Regions from separate parts of the Ectobacillus sp. JY-23 genome, predicted to be linked through region 1. Evidence: riboswitches for the same ligand, from Rfam matches in the RefSeq annotation. Region 1 holds a riboswitch; the other holds the start of a gene.
The links. Region 1 has a riboswitch for cyclic di-GMP ahead of MUG87_RS09910 (anti-repressor SinI family protein). Riboswitches for the same ligand answer to the same signal wherever they lie in the genome.
Positions count from the first base shown of each region.

Region 2: linked by a shared signal. The riboswitch ahead of MUG87_RS17575 (glycoside hydrolase family 191 protein) and the one ahead of MUG87_RS09910 (anti-repressor SinI family protein) in region 1 are both predicted to bind cyclic di-GMP.

Region 1 covers NZ_CP095462.1:1,917,503-1,925,070, forward strand. The annotation lists gene pckA (phosphoenolpyruvate carboxykinase (ATP)) at 1-1,156, shown strand, start outside; gene MUG87_RS09910 (anti-repressor SinI family protein) at 1,271-1,408, opposite strand; cyclic di-GMP riboswitch class I at 1,426-1,510, opposite strand; gene MUG87_RS09915 (ABC transporter substrate-binding protein) at 1,716-2,693, shown strand; gene MUG87_RS09920 (ABC transporter ATP-binding protein) at 2,697-3,464, shown strand; gene MUG87_RS09925 (ABC transporter permease) at 3,451-4,257, shown strand; gene ytkD (RNA deprotection pyrophosphohydrolase) at 4,338-4,814, opposite strand; gene MUG87_RS09935 (hydrolase) at 4,882-5,199, opposite strand; gene ytzI (YtzI protein) at 5,295-5,435, shown strand; gene MUG87_RS09945 (S-ribosylhomocysteine lyase) at 5,432-5,905, opposite strand; gene yidD (membrane protein insertion efficiency factor YidD) at 6,069-6,299, shown strand; gene MUG87_RS09955 (beta-class carbonic anhydrase) at 6,287-6,850, opposite strand; gene menC (o-succinylbenzoate synthase) at 6,874-7,568, opposite strand, start outside.
Region 2 covers NZ_CP095462.1:3,477,630-3,485,197, reverse strand. The annotation lists gene MUG87_RS17585 (hypothetical protein) at 125-766, shown strand; gene MUG87_RS17580 (PP2C family serine/threonine-protein phosphatase) at 763-1,551, shown strand; gene MUG87_RS17575 (glycoside hydrolase family 191 protein) at 1,591-2,424, opposite strand; cyclic di-GMP riboswitch class I at 2,457-2,613, opposite strand; gene pelG (exopolysaccharide Pel transporter PelG) at 2,934-4,397, opposite strand; gene pelF (GT4 family glycosyltransferase PelF) at 4,378-5,793, opposite strand; gene MUG87_RS17560 (DUF2194 domain-containing protein) at 5,795-7,568, opposite strand, start outside.

The DNA.
Region 1 (7,568 bases):
AGATCTTGCTAATCATGAGGCACAGTTTACAATCGTATCGGCTCCAACATTTAAAGCGGACCCAGCGATAGATGGCACAAACTCCGAAACATTTATCATTATTTCTTTTGAAAAACGCATTGTCCTCATTGGTGGTACAGAGTATGCCGGTGAAATGAAAAAATCTATTTTCTCTATTATGAACTTCTTGCTACCAGAACAAGACATTCTATCCATGCATTGCTCTGCAAATGTGGGAGAAGAAGGTGATGTAGCTTTATTCTTCGGGTTGTCTGGTACAGGCAAAACAACATTGTCTGCAGACCCAACCCGCAAATTAATTGGTGATGACGAGCACGGCTGGTCTGAAAATGGGGTATTTAATATTGAGGGTGGCTGCTATGCAAAATGCGTAAGTCTTTCTCGTGAGAAAGAGCCGCAAATCTTTGACGCAATTACATTTGGTGCCGTTTTAGAAAATGTTGTAGTAAACGAGAATACAAGAATTGCAGACTATAACGATGTCTCTTTAACAGAAAATACACGGGCTGCTTATCCGATGGAAGCGATTGATAACATTATTCTTCCAAGTGTTGCTGGTCATCCCAATACGATTATCTTTTTAACAGCCGATGCATTCGGTGTGTTACCTCCAATCAGCAAGCTATCAAAAGAGCAAGCGATGTACCATTTCTTAAGCGGCTACACAAGTAAGCTAGCTGGTACAGAGCGCGGCATTACATCACCGCAAGCAACATTCTCTACATGCTTCGGATCGCCGTTCCTGCCTCTACAGGCATCTCGCTATGCAGAAATGCTGGGTGAAAAAATTGATAAGCACAATGCACAGGTATTCCTTGTTAATACCGGCTGGACTGGGGGCGAATATGGCGTTGGAAAACGTATGAACCTCGCCTATACACGTGCAATGGTGCAGGCTGCCTTAAACGGCGAATTAAAACTTACAGAAACAGTGAAAGACGATATTTTTGGCCTGGAAATCCCACTTCATGTGCCTGGTGTTCCTGATGAAGTGCTAACACCAATAAAAACATGGACAGATCAAGATGCTTACAAAGCAAAAGCATTGGAGCTCGCAAATCAATTCAAAGAAAACTTCAAGAAATTTGATGGTATCGCGGACAGCATTATCAAATATGGCGGGCCAATTGCTTAAAAAAGCACCAAAAAACCTTGTACCAATCAGTACAAGGTTTTTTTTGGGATTAAAAAGGCAGTCATATCGACCGCCAATCTTATCGGATATCCAGTTTTATTTGCGCTTTCATTTCTACATAGAGACGTTACTTAAAAACTTTCGAACTTCTTCCGCTGAAATTCCCATATCAATAGCCTCTATCATCAAATCCAGCCATTCCTGATCTAAATTGTTTTCTTGATGTACCGCAGTTGGTTGTGCCTGTTTCATAGTTAGCTACCTCCGTTAGCGGCAGCCCAGCCATCATAGTATTTCTACCTTAGACCCGTGACTTTGCGTCCTTGCTTTTCAACAAGTTTGCCTTTCACAATTTCCGATTTTTATTTTATAAAATAATCCCATAAATAGATTACCATATTTCTAGTCTCTTAGGTATATACATAAAAATAAATATTCCGACATTTTTCTACAATTCAGCGCATTTGATTTCCCTAATCTAGGCATTCACACTATATAGGATTATCACATATAGTATACCAAATTATCGTGGGAGGTGGGAGCCTTGCGTAAAAGTCTTATTTTACTAACTATTTTTTTAATTACATTTTTCTCTTTTACAGGTTGTACACAAACAGAAAAATTGGAGAAAGTGCGCGTTGGTGAAGTAACACATTCGTTATTCTATGCCCCGCTATATGTGGCCATTGGAAAAGGTTACTTTAAAGAAGCTGGTTTAGATGTTGATTTACAAACAACTGCCGGCGGTGACAAAACAATGACAGCTCTATTGTCAAACGGGATTGATATCGCATTGGTTGGTTCTGAGACAACAATTTACGTACACAGTCAAGGTGCCAAAGACCCTGTTATCAACTTTGCACAGCTTACGCAAACAGACGGTACATTCCTAGTATCTCGTAAAAAGGTTGATTCTTTCAGCTGGCGCGACCTTGAGGGTACTACATTTTTAGGGCAGCGTAAAGGCGGTATGCCGCAGATGGCAGGCGAGTTTGTATTAAAAAAACATGGCATTGATCCGCAAAAGGATTTAAATTTGATTCAAAGCATTGAATTTGCTAATATCGCTAATGCCTTCGCATCCGGCACAGGTGATTACGTACAGCTATTCGAACCAACTGCCAGCATCTTTGAGAAAGAAGGCAAAGGACACATTGTTGCTTCCTTCGGTGCTGAACTAGGTAAAGTACCGTACACAACGTTTATGGCAAAACAAAGCTTCTTAAAGAACGACGCAAAAACAGCGGAAGCTTTTACAAAAGCGATTTATAAAGCACAGCAGTGGGTTGACACCCACTCTCCGGCAGAGATTGCTGAAGTCACTGCCCCGTTCTTTAAGGATACACCATCCGATATTATGGTAAAGGTTATTGAGCGCTATAAAAATCAAAACTCCTATGCGACAAACCCGATTTTAGATGAAGAAGAGTGGAATAACTTGCAAAGCATTATGAAGGAAGCTGGGGAGTTGCCAAAGCAAGTGCCGCATGCTGAGCTGGTCAACACAAAAATTGCTGAAAAAGCGATTGGACAATAAGTCATGGGGACAGGATTTTTAACCATTCAGGAAGTTTCTCATTGTTTTTTTTCAGCACAAGAGGCATCTCTTGTGCTCTCTGATATTAATTTGGACGTACAAGAAGGAGAATTTATTTCGTTTCTTGGGCCGAGCGGCTGCGGAAAGACTACATTGCTGTCTATCATTTCCGGTATTTTAACCCCGCTGCAAGGTAAGGTATTGCTCGCTGGTGAACCACCAAGCCGTGATATTGGCTACATGCTGCAGCAAGATTATCTGTTTCCGTGGAAAACCATTGAAGAAAATATTATGACCGGACTCCGGATCACAAACACTTATGATACCGCTAGGCGCAACAATGCACTTCATCTTTTGTCGCAGGTAGGGCTTGAGGGGACCGAATCCTTATATCCCAGACAGCTGTCCGGGGGGATGCGGCAACGTGCCGCACTTGTTCGTACGTTGGGTGCAAACCCAAAGCTTTTACTGTTAGATGAACCGTTCTCTGCGCTTGATTATCAAACAAAGCTAAAGCTTGAGGAGCTTGTATTTTCGCTATTAAAGGAGTTTCGAAAAACGTCTGTCCTCGTCACACATGATATTGAGGAAGCAATCGCAATGAGCGATCGAATTGTACTGCTGCGAGCAAAGCCTGGGCGCATCGCTAAGGTTGTACATGTACCAGAAGAGGTCCGGCGCTTATCACCGTTTGCTGCACGTCGTCATCCCGCTTTTACTGCGTTGTTCCAATCTGTATGGAAGGAGCTGGAGCAGCTTGAGCAATCTTAACTTAGAACAATTACATCAAATTCATAAAAAACAAGAACAGCGAACGCGCCGAACTGTACGATTGCTGCAAGCGGTGATTGTAATCAGCTTCTTCGGTCTTTGGGAAGTGGCAAGCAGATGGCTTTGGATTGATCCGTTGTTATTCAGCTCTCCTTCTGCTATCTTTCGCCTCTTGTCTGAAAAAATAAGGGATGGAAGCTTGTTTCCTCATCTGTCTGTTACCGTATTTGAAACGTTTCTTGGATTTGTGCTCGGTACCTTGCTCGGTACAATCATCGCCACCTTGCTGTGGTGGATGCCTATTCTCGCGAGAACACTTGACCCCTATCTAGTTGTACTAAACGCAATGCCAAAAGTAGCGCTCGGCCCCATCATTATCGTTATCTTTGGACCAAATATTACATCTTCTATTGCAATGGGTGTTATTATTTCTGTGATTATTACCATCTTGGTCATTTATGCCGCCTTTTTAGAAATCGATCCTAATTATCTAAAAGTCATGCAAACCTTCGGAGCAACGAAATGGCAAACCTATAAGGAAGTTATTTTACCTGCTTCTCTTCCAGCCATTGTCTCAACATTAAAGGTAAACGTTGGGCTGGCATGGGTTGGGGTTATTTTTGGAGAGCTGCTCGTTTCCAAGCAAGGCCTTGGCTATTTGATTAGCTACGGCTTTCAAGTATTTAACTTTACTCTGGTACTAATGAGTGTGTTGCTCACTTGTATATGCGCTACGGTGATGTACGTATTTGTCGAATGGTTTGAACGATTTGTCACACGAAAACGCGTTTAACGCATAGAGCAAGTTTAGACTATATCTGTTTTTTCCTTTCAAAAAGATACAAATAAAACCAAACCGCCGTCGGTTTGGTTTTATTTGATATCCTGCAAGCTTCGCACCTGTGCCAAGCTGTGCACGAGCACATCATCGCGCATAATGAAGCTGAACTTGCGATTTTCTTTTATATTCTCTGGAAGCTTCTCAAGCAGCACATGCCCTTTTGTTTCATCGGGATGCGTATGCTCGTGCACATCGCTAATTTCGGCGAAGTAAATATTTTTAATAATAATCTTATCCTTACCTGACACTTTATACTGTCCAATATATTGTAAAGAAGAAACAATGCCTCCTGTTTCCTCCTTTACTTCACGGACTGCCGCTTCCTCAGGTGTTTCCCCGTCCTCTACTTTACCTCCTGGAAATTCAAGACCACGTCGTAGATGATGAGTCAACAGCCATTGGTTTTGATAGCGACAGATTACCCAAACATGCTTAGGTGTGCGTGAAAAAGGATGATTATCAAATGACAACTCCACCTTATTTTGATAGTAATCTGTAAATGTGTACATGAACCTGCTCCCAACTAACCGTTTCTTACCCCAAATTGTAGCATATTCTGCGAAGGCTTGCCTACTTTTACAGACCGTCAATAATCCCCATTTGTGCAATTAACTCCCTTGCCTCACCATCACCAAGCTCATAAATCATACGATATGCTTCCTGTAGACGCGCATCATATTTATCATTCGCATGGTCATGATGATACTCTAAAAACGGAATATGCGAACGCCAAAACGAACGGATATCTTCTACATATGCGCTATCAAATAATTGACGAAGTCTAATAATTTCTTCATCTGTCGCTTGAATTTCAAAGCTGTACGTATTAGCAGTTTTACTTCTTGAAATACTGCCTTCTCCTACTGAAATGTAGTATGTTTGCTTTTCCATGATAAATCCCCCTTAACGCATTCTTTATGTTCATTTTGCGCCGGAAGATTAGAAATATACCAAACGCTGTGATACGATGGCGGTAAAGGGGGACACATATGGCGGTTATATTAATTGTAGCTGTACTTGTTGTAGTTGTCGTTTTATTGCTTTCTGTATTTACAGTAAATAAGGGCTATTCTTACAAGCACACCGTAGATCGTGCCGAAGATAGCCCTTATCAACAACCTAAAGATTAACCAAATACTTTTTCAAGCTCTGCATGGTCTTGAGACAACCAGAAGTTCATCAAGCGCTTTGCACCTTCAAGATCATGTAGCTTTGCTTGCCCGCACTGTGTTTCATTCGCAGCTGGCACCTCTGTAATTTGTACAGCGTCTCTCATTGTATCATCTAATAGTTCAATGATCTCACGTACAGTTGGCGTACCGCTCACAACGAGATAAAAGCCTGTTTGGCAACCCATAGGGGAAATATCAATAATATCAAAATGACTGTGCTTTTCTACATATTTACGTAAATTAAACGCCAGCAAATGCTCTAACGTATGAATCACATCCGGCTTCATGGCTTGCTTGTTTGGCTGACAAAAACGGATATCATATTTATTTACAACACCGTCGCTACCTACTTTATGAACACCGCAATGTCTTACATACGGAGCTTTTACAATATTATGATCAAGTTCAAAGCTTTCTACTGATGGCATGTTCATCTCTCCCTTTGCCCTTAATAAGGGGTAATTCCGATATATTTAATATGATATACCGAACCATTCCAATAGTAAAGCATTATGTTACGTGATTTTACACACCAAATTATGTTAGGATAGAAGCACTATTACTATTCATATGTGAGCGAGGATATCATTCATGAAAAAAATATTAATGCTTCTTATTATCTTTTATCAGCGCTTTCTTTCGCCGCTCAAACCACCTTCCTGCCGCTTTCATCCCACATGCTCTCATTATGGCTTAGAAGCGCTACGTGTGCACGGCGCATGGAAGGGAACGTATTTGACGGTTATGCGCATTTTAAAATGTCACCCATTTCACCCTGGTGGCTTTGACCCTGTGCCCGAAAAGAAGAATCAGTCTTCGTAACCATCCACAACTACATCTAAGCGACCCGTTTTCGGATCAATAACCAGACCATGCACCGGCAGTTCTGGTAGCATAAGCGGATGGTTACGAATAATATCAACACTGTGCTTCACGCTTTCTTCTACGCTTGAAAAGCCACGCAAAAACTTTTCAAGATCTAGCCCAGAATACTTGAGCGTGTCCAGCTTTTCTTCAGAGATGCCGCGCTCTTTCATTTTTTCAATCGTGCTTGCCGCCTGTAAACTTGCCATGCCGCAATCATAGTGACCGATTACACAAACCTCATCTGCTCCCAGTTCATAAATCGCTACTAAAACACTTCTCATGATACTGCCAAAAGGATGCGCAATAACCGCACCTGCTACCTTAATGATTTTCACATCACCATTGCGAATATCCATTGCTTTTGGTAGCAATTCTACAAGACGTGTATCCATACAAGAAATAATAACCAAGCGCTTGTCTGGAAACTTATTTGTCGCAAATGATTCATACTCTTTCTTTTCTACGAACTGTTTGTTGTACGTTAAAATTTCATCCATGATACGCATGATTCGTTTCCCCCTATACATATTTACATATGCTGTGATTGAATTGTTATATAATTAAGATACTCTCTATCAACCTGAAAACCGAGCCCGATTTGCTCTGGAACTGAAATTTTGCCATGGTGCAGGCGTACTGCCGGGATAATCACATCCCGTTCCCAATGCCGCTCTGATGCTGAGATATCTCCCGGAATAGTAAAGTGATTAAGCGAAGCAAGTGCGATATTTTGCGCTCTTGATATACCTGTTTCAATCATGCCTCCGCACCATACCGAAATATTGTGCTGCTTGCAGTAATCATGAATGCGAACAGATTCCGTTAGTCCTCCAACACGACCGGCTTTAATATTCACAATGCGGCAGCTACCAAGTGTCACAGCAACACGAGCATCCTCTAGCGAATGAATGCTTTCATCTAGACATATTGGCGTTTTTAGTTCCTTTTGCAGACGCGCATGATCCAAAAAGTCATGATCAGCAAGAGGCTGCTCAATCATCATAAGATTAAAATCATCCAATCGCTGTAGCAGCTTCATGTCCTGCAGGGTGTATGCAGAGTTTGCATCCGCCATAAGTGGAATATCTGGAAAGACATTGCGAATCCCAGCTAACATATCGTAATCCTGACCTGGCTTTATTTTTACTTTAAAGCGTGCGTAACCCTGCTCCTGATAAGCCGCAATCTGTTCTAGCATATGAGAAAGAGGGTTGATGCCAATTA
Region 2 (7,568 bases), 1.6 Mb from region 1:
GGAGTTTTCTTATATAATAAACTGACTATTTAGTTTACCAAGATGATAGCATACAAACAAGTACCTCATGTGATATAATTTAAAACATTCTTTTTATTCAGATTTATATAAAATTGAGGTGAATATGATGCACATAGAAGAAGGTCACTTATCAGGGCAGCACCATTCTACTATCCCGTACACTTTTTTCCGTCACGACAATAGCCACAAGCTTTGCATTGTATTTCCTGGACTAGGCTATACGGCGCAAAGGCCGCTACTTCATTACCCGACCGGTTTATGTGCGGAAAACGGTCACGATATACTCCTAGTAAACTATACATATAAAGATAACGCTGCTTTTCGAGAGCTGGACGAAGTAAGTAGAAATGCTTGGTTACAAGCGGATGGGGAAGCTATCCTCTCCTTGCTGGGAGAAACATATACCCGTATCACCATGATCAGCAAATCTATCGGCTCTATTCCCATGGCGCACCTTGCCCTGCATCACTTGCCAGAAGCAACGCGGATTTGGCTGACGCCGCTACTTCCCCAAGACGATGTCCAGCAAGCGATTGCATCCAAGCAATCATTCGCCGTCATCAGTAAGGAAGACCCTTTTTTTCGCGAAGATATTTGGAAAGCAATTGAAAATAGCGCTGCCACAACGCTTTTGTTTGAAGGCGGCGATCACAGTCTCGAAACAGAAAATGTACTCGAAACCATGGATATACACCGCAGCATGATGGTGCATATGCAAGATTTCCTAAAGGAGCAAAACCTATGACTTCCTGGAACTGGTCCGGCAAAAATGGTCTATACTTAGATACCATATTACAAAAGCAAATTGGCGCTGTTTATGTAGGGGTGTGCGGCGGCTGCACGGAAAGTGGTGCTTACAAAAATGAAGACGCCGCCTTTGTTTTAGAAGGAGCAGATTGGGAGCTCGCATGCGTCATGGACGCGCACGCAAGCGCGGAAAGTGTAGAGGTGCTGCTGGATTTACTGCGCGCACACGAAGCACAATTTAACGAGATCCTGTCACAGCCTGTTTCCTTAGCTTTTTCACACATACAGACTGAAGTTGTATCTCTGCTTTCATCTCCTGCTTTTCGCAGCATCTGTAAGCAGACAACAGGAGAAACAGCCCTGCTGCTTGCCGTTCGCAAGGATCAATTTGTATGGTGGCTTTCCATCGGGGATTGTGTGCTGTATATTCTGCACCCAGACCTCGCTCGTCTTGGTCAATATGCGATGAATCAACGTCAATTTTTTGAATGGGTGGGACATGTTAACACGTTTGAGCTCGATATCCCTTGTTATACAACCGGTGTGCGCGAGCTGCGCGAAGGCCGCAACACCATTGTTTTATTAACTGATGGATTACTGGAGTTCGGCTCTCGCCCCTTCGAAAACGGAAAAGCCCTATACGACTTATTTACAAAGCCAGTTCCTGGGGCCGTCCAAGCTGCATTAGAGCAGTTTCTACAGGAAAAAGGAACGGACAGCGCCACCATCGTTGCTTGGAGTTATGAAAATGCAACGCAAGGGCAACTGCCAAGCTCTTTATAAATTATGGTTATAAAAAAGCAGGACGCAATGTCCTGCTTTTTACCAAGCGTCATAGCCGCGATTCGTATGAAAATGGATAAATCCATTTTGCTTCGCAAGCAATGTGCTTTTTTCCTTCTCCGCAGATGAAACCGTCAACACTTCTATTTCGTATTGCTTTCGCAGAGCGTGAAGGTCACGGATGCGGTTTAAAGACCATTCATCACGTGCGACACTCTTATAGTGAAACCCCTCCCACATAATAGCGTCTACATATGGTGCTGTTGTGCTTTTTAATGTGGCAAAGCCCCAGTTTTGAATCAAGGATAGGTTAGGATACTTTTTCTGGATTCCCTGCAAGAAGGTTTTCATCCCTTGTCGCTGCTGAAGCAGCACAGAGCCCGTATGCTCGTTGTCAATATCACCTACTGTATCCAGAAAAATACCGTCAAATCCCTTTTCTACAATGTGCTTTTTAATTTCCTCCATAAGGATACCGCGGTAATGTACAGAAGTGATATCCATCAGATAAGAATCCCATTCCGCATAATGTACTTTTTTGCCACCCCGATAAAAAAAATCCTTTGCGGCAAAACGCTTCATCAGCTCTTGATTCCAGCTTGCAGCCTCCATTGTACTTATGTATCCATACACCTTGGTACCCTTTGCTTGCAGTTGCTGAATTTTTGTAGCATTGTAATGATACGGCTCAATGATGACAAAATCATATGTCGCTAGCTGCGATAACATCCGTTTGTTTGGTGCATTATAAAAAATCTTATACGTCTTCGCGCCCTTCAGCGGATTCACCAAACTAGCTTGCACCTTTCCTATACTTGGCCAAAATGCAGCTAAAGCCACCACCACACAAAACAAAAACTTTACCACCTTCACTACAAATCCCTCCTCAATGGGGGGATGGGAGGTTTCGCAGACTGGCGATCGGTATACCTGAAAAGCGGAGCTGGCCGCTTTGGCACAGAATCTAAGGTTCTCGGCCCTAAAAAGCGCTTATATTGTTTCAGATATCGACGACCCATGTCTTTGCGTCCTTGCTTTTCAACAAGTTTGCCCATCACCATATTTTTATATTAAGTTTAATTTATAATAAGATAATAAACAATAAAATGAAAAATAATACTTTAATAAAAATATTATTTTTCTGTAAATTCATACATGTTTTTTATATTTCTTTATTTAAAGGCTATGTTACAGCCTAATGTTGATAATGGGTACTTGTTGACTGGAGTGAAGGGGGGAGACGCCTGCGGGACAAGCAGACCCCGCAGGCGCATAGCGCTGAGGAGGCTCCCTGACTGCCCGCGGAAAGCGAACCCCCGTAACGGAAATCAACAACGAACTTTAACAGAGCCTATTTAAAAAGCAAAATAATGCTGTTGCTTCTATAGTCCTAAGCGATTGAAGAACCTCCCTAATCTGTGAAAGTACGATGTTTTCCGTTCAGCTGCTCCTTTATCTCCCATAAATGTGTGAAAATCGATGTCTTTCACATACGCAGTCAGTCTAAAGGAGGTATATACAAATGTCAGAATAGAGCTAATAGCAAAGCTAAGGCCATATCCATCAAGACCTAGCGGCATACAAAGCAATGTGAGCAATATGTTGGAAGTAAAGAAAATGATGCTTGTATACATAGCTCCCTTTCGGTCTTCAAAATACAGCAGCAGCAAACTGATTACAAGCACCATAGCATTCGCAAATGCACCAACAATTGTGATACATAACATGCCAAAAAACGGCTGTTGAATCCCGAATCTTTCCGCAAAGTACACAATAGTGGCCATCACAAGAATTGAAAATAAGCCCTGATTTCGCAGCAAGCGCTCCAATTCTTGCCTCAGCACAATTTGCATCGTCTCCTTAGCTCTTTTAATCTGCTGCAAAGAGCCGCCTTCATTGATATAGCCGTAAAAAGTGCGATAGCGCTGATAAAAACGTGTTTCAATTGAAAGTACAAAGAGCATCATTGTTGGAATGATAGATAAATATGCCAAAAAAACGGCCGTATCATATAACGTATGATACCGAAACGAACCTTCTATATAGGACGCGCCTTCTCCAAACCAAATGATCCAGTTACATCCCCAAACACCGGCATTATATAGAAAGCCTGTCCAAAAGAGAGACGGATACCGATCAAAATAAGTAAGATACGTAAATGGATTTGTGGCACTTCGCTTTGGAAAGCTAATCAATAGCGAAAAATATAAAACGAACAACGTTACAACCATACCGAACGTGAATGCAGCCAAGAGAAGAAACGCATTCATTTGTACCGAATATTGACTGAACTCGACCAGATATATCAGAAGTGCCGTCGCACCGAGACTCGCAGCCCCGCCCAGAATAAAGCTGTAGGCGATTGGCTGATAGTATTTAGCAGCAGTCAAAAATAAAAATAATATCCAAATGACATTCATTACACTCAATAAAATCAGCAACAGCAGCTTATACAGAAACGGCAACGGTGAAAATATGGCAAACACGCACCAAAGAATGATTCCCAATCCGATTGCTGTTTGAGAAGCCCCCAGAAAGGTAGGGTATACTTCATCGGAACGCTTTTCATAAAACAAATCCGCAATATAACGTGTCACAATTAAATTTTGTACTCCAAAGATAACCTGAGAAAAAATAAAGCAATACGAGATAGATGCTAAAAACAATTCACGTACCTGCATGGTTACACCGGCCATACCAATTAGCCACTGCACCAAAGCAAGTGTGACTACAACGACAAGCCACGGTCCAGCGGTAATAAGCACCGCAAAGCCGTAAGCGCGAACACGCGCGGAAAAGTAGTCTTCCTTAAATAGCTTTTGCATCTTAAACCCAATTCCCGCCATTACGCTGCACCTCCGTTTCGTAAATCGTTATATATTGTCTAGCAACATCAGACCATTCATACTTAGCCTGCATGCGGCGCTTTCCATTTGCCCCGAGCTTTCTTGCTTCTTCTCGATTGTGATAGACCCATATACATTTCTCCGCAACTGCTTTAGGATTCACAGGAGGTACAATAAAACCGGCCGGCCCAAATCCATCATCTTCTAGAAGCAATTCTGCACAAGAACCAACGTCTGTTGCGATAAATGGAATACCCGCAGCTAACCCTTCCAATATCGCTAATGGCTGTCCCTCTGAGATGCTTGTCAAAAGCAGCACATCCAAATACGGCAGATGATCTACAACTTGCACCTGACCCAAAAACGTTACATGCGATAACACCTCCAGACGCGTAGCGAGTTCTACACATTCCCTCGCATATTCACGATCTTCATCCATGGGACCCATAATGGATAATGCAAAGTCAATTTCCTCATCTAACAAAATACGAGCAGCGTAAATCATCGCCTTAATATCCTTAATTGGCACAACACGGACGATTGCACCTATACAGAGCTTCTTACCAGTATATTTCTTCTTAATCGTGCTTAGCCTTTCACAGTCAATGCCATTGGGAATGATGCGCAGCTTTTTTACAGGTGCTCCAAGTTCTTTTTGATGTTCACTATTACGCCTAAAAAGCGTAATAATTTGATTAGCGCTTTCATAGGCTTGCGCTGATAAATGGGAAAAATAGCGAATCCAGCGATCCTTGTATACATTCGGGATCCAGGATGCTCGCAAAATCTCTTCTTGGCGCTCCCGCGTATAAATCCCATGTTCCGTTAAAATAAACGGAATGCCTTGTGTTTCTTTTATGTGCGCAGCAATCAAGCCAGCATAGCCAGTTGATACAGCATGAATTAAATCTACTTTTGGAAACTCTTGCTGCAGTAAGGAAATAAGACTTTCACACATGGCACGATATATCCAAAAATAATCTATAAAAGAACTGGATTGTTCTTCTGCCAGATAAGCCTGCTGGACAATATCCCAAAAATATGTACTTTGTAAAAAGGACTGCCCGTTGCCTACTCGGTTGGTATCAGAAAGAATCTGCAACGCTTGCGGCACAGCTGTATCAAAAGAAAGCCAATTTGAGACAGTCTCTACCTCACTGGCTAATAGCCTTGTTTCTCCGCCTTCCTTCACAGATTCTCCTAACCGATACAGCCATACCCTACGAACATTAGCTGACAATGAATATGTATAGCCCTGTTCCTGAAAATTGCTTGGCATAATGGAAATAATATCAAATTCTATATGAGAGAGACTTGTCACAAGCATATGCACCCAGCTCGCCACACCCCCTCGTACAAACGGATAGCTCCCCTCTGTTACAATGGCAATTCGCATATCACTTCACTTCCTTTACCTCAATCGTGACGAACGGCTTCGTCAACTGCACATCATATAGTCCTTCAGCCAGCTTTTTCACACGATAACCTGCAAATCTTCCTTCTGCTATCGCTCCGTTTTCCAACCGAATATAAGCATGAGAAGGATTTACAAGATTTCTTCCGGAAATGCTAATTTCCTTCTGTTTATAATGAACATACATCTGTGCCTGCTGATACTGCTGTAGTGTATTTGCAGCATCAAAAGCGCGATACGCGCGCAATGAGGGATATTTAGTGCGAATGCGCTTCATTAAGTCAGACAAGCCTGCCTGCATCTGCTTCCAGCCACCTTTATCGGCGCGGTCAACATCTAGGACATCATCGGGATGAATAAAATGATTAAACATACCGAAGTTTGCGATTGCATCTGTAATGGCCAGCATTTCAAATGCGCCTTGCTTGTATCCGCTGGAAATACGCGGTAAATAAAATACATCCTGATATTGCGCATCCGCCTCAAACTCCTGCTCAAACACCCCTACCCCTTCACCTGCATCATATAAAGATGCAATAACGCGCAGAGATGGCAGCGTATCTTTCAAAGCCTGCAAACCTGTTTGATTTACAATATTGGATGGCGGTACATAAGAATGCACTACTTGACGTGGAAAATAGTGAGAAAATGCCTCCTGCGCCTTGCGGATAGATTTTCTCATATGCTCACTCGATTGCCACGGTGTATATTGCAGGTTAGGATCCATTGGCTCATCAGCAGTTACGAGAGGCTGATGATTATAACCATGAAAGCCAAGCTCATCTCCGCGGCGCAAAGCATCTCTTCCAAAGAAAATCATCGGATGTCGCAGCTCTTGTATCAATTGAGATGCTGTTACACGATCATTATTTTGGTATGTACCGATAAACACATTCGTGTAATGCACCCGCTCTTGATCAGCAATTTTCTTTAAGTCTGGCCACCATATCTGTTCAAAGAATTCCTGTGTGGTTAGCTTATAATCCTTTGTAATCATATCTGTGAATCCTGCCGGAAACGGTGCGGGAAAATCATCAATAAACATTACTTTCATCGCTGCCTGCCCGCTTACAAATTGCGGAGGTGCCAGGCCTATAGATTGCGTAATCAGACCGCGCGTATATTTTGTGACCAAAAAGGTAGCGTTCCAATAAACCACTTTTCCTTTGCCATATTGATGTGTCCACAGCATCGGAATGCCTTCTGCACTTATATACACCTGTGCTTTTTCAGACAGTACTACATCAAGCATGCTGTTAGGGATTGCGCCGTTATCATCCGCAATTGTTTCATATCCGGGAAAAAGGGGCTTTTGCATCTGCAAACCATATGCATCATTTTCCAAATAACCTTGGTTTTCTTCGATACCAACCAACTCATTCCATTCCTCATCCAGAAAACGCTGCGCCACAAACAGACGGCCACCATTTGCAACAAACTGTTTTACTTGCTCATAAGGCAGCACGCGATCGGTTATAACCAAAATATGATAAGGCGATGGTATAAGATTGATTGTTTCTGCCGGCTTCTTATAAGAGAAGGGAATTTTCGCATATGTAAGCGTACGCGCAATATTATCCATAATCGGATCTTGAGCTATTTCCTGCACAAGTGTAACCTGTAGCTCTTCACCAGTGGGTTTGACTTGACTGCTCATTGTTTCTACTTTCCCCGTCTTAACTCCCTTTGCCGGGAATACTTTATAAAAACCATCTACCCTTATCATTTGTATAATGGCTACCAATAGAAGCAGTATG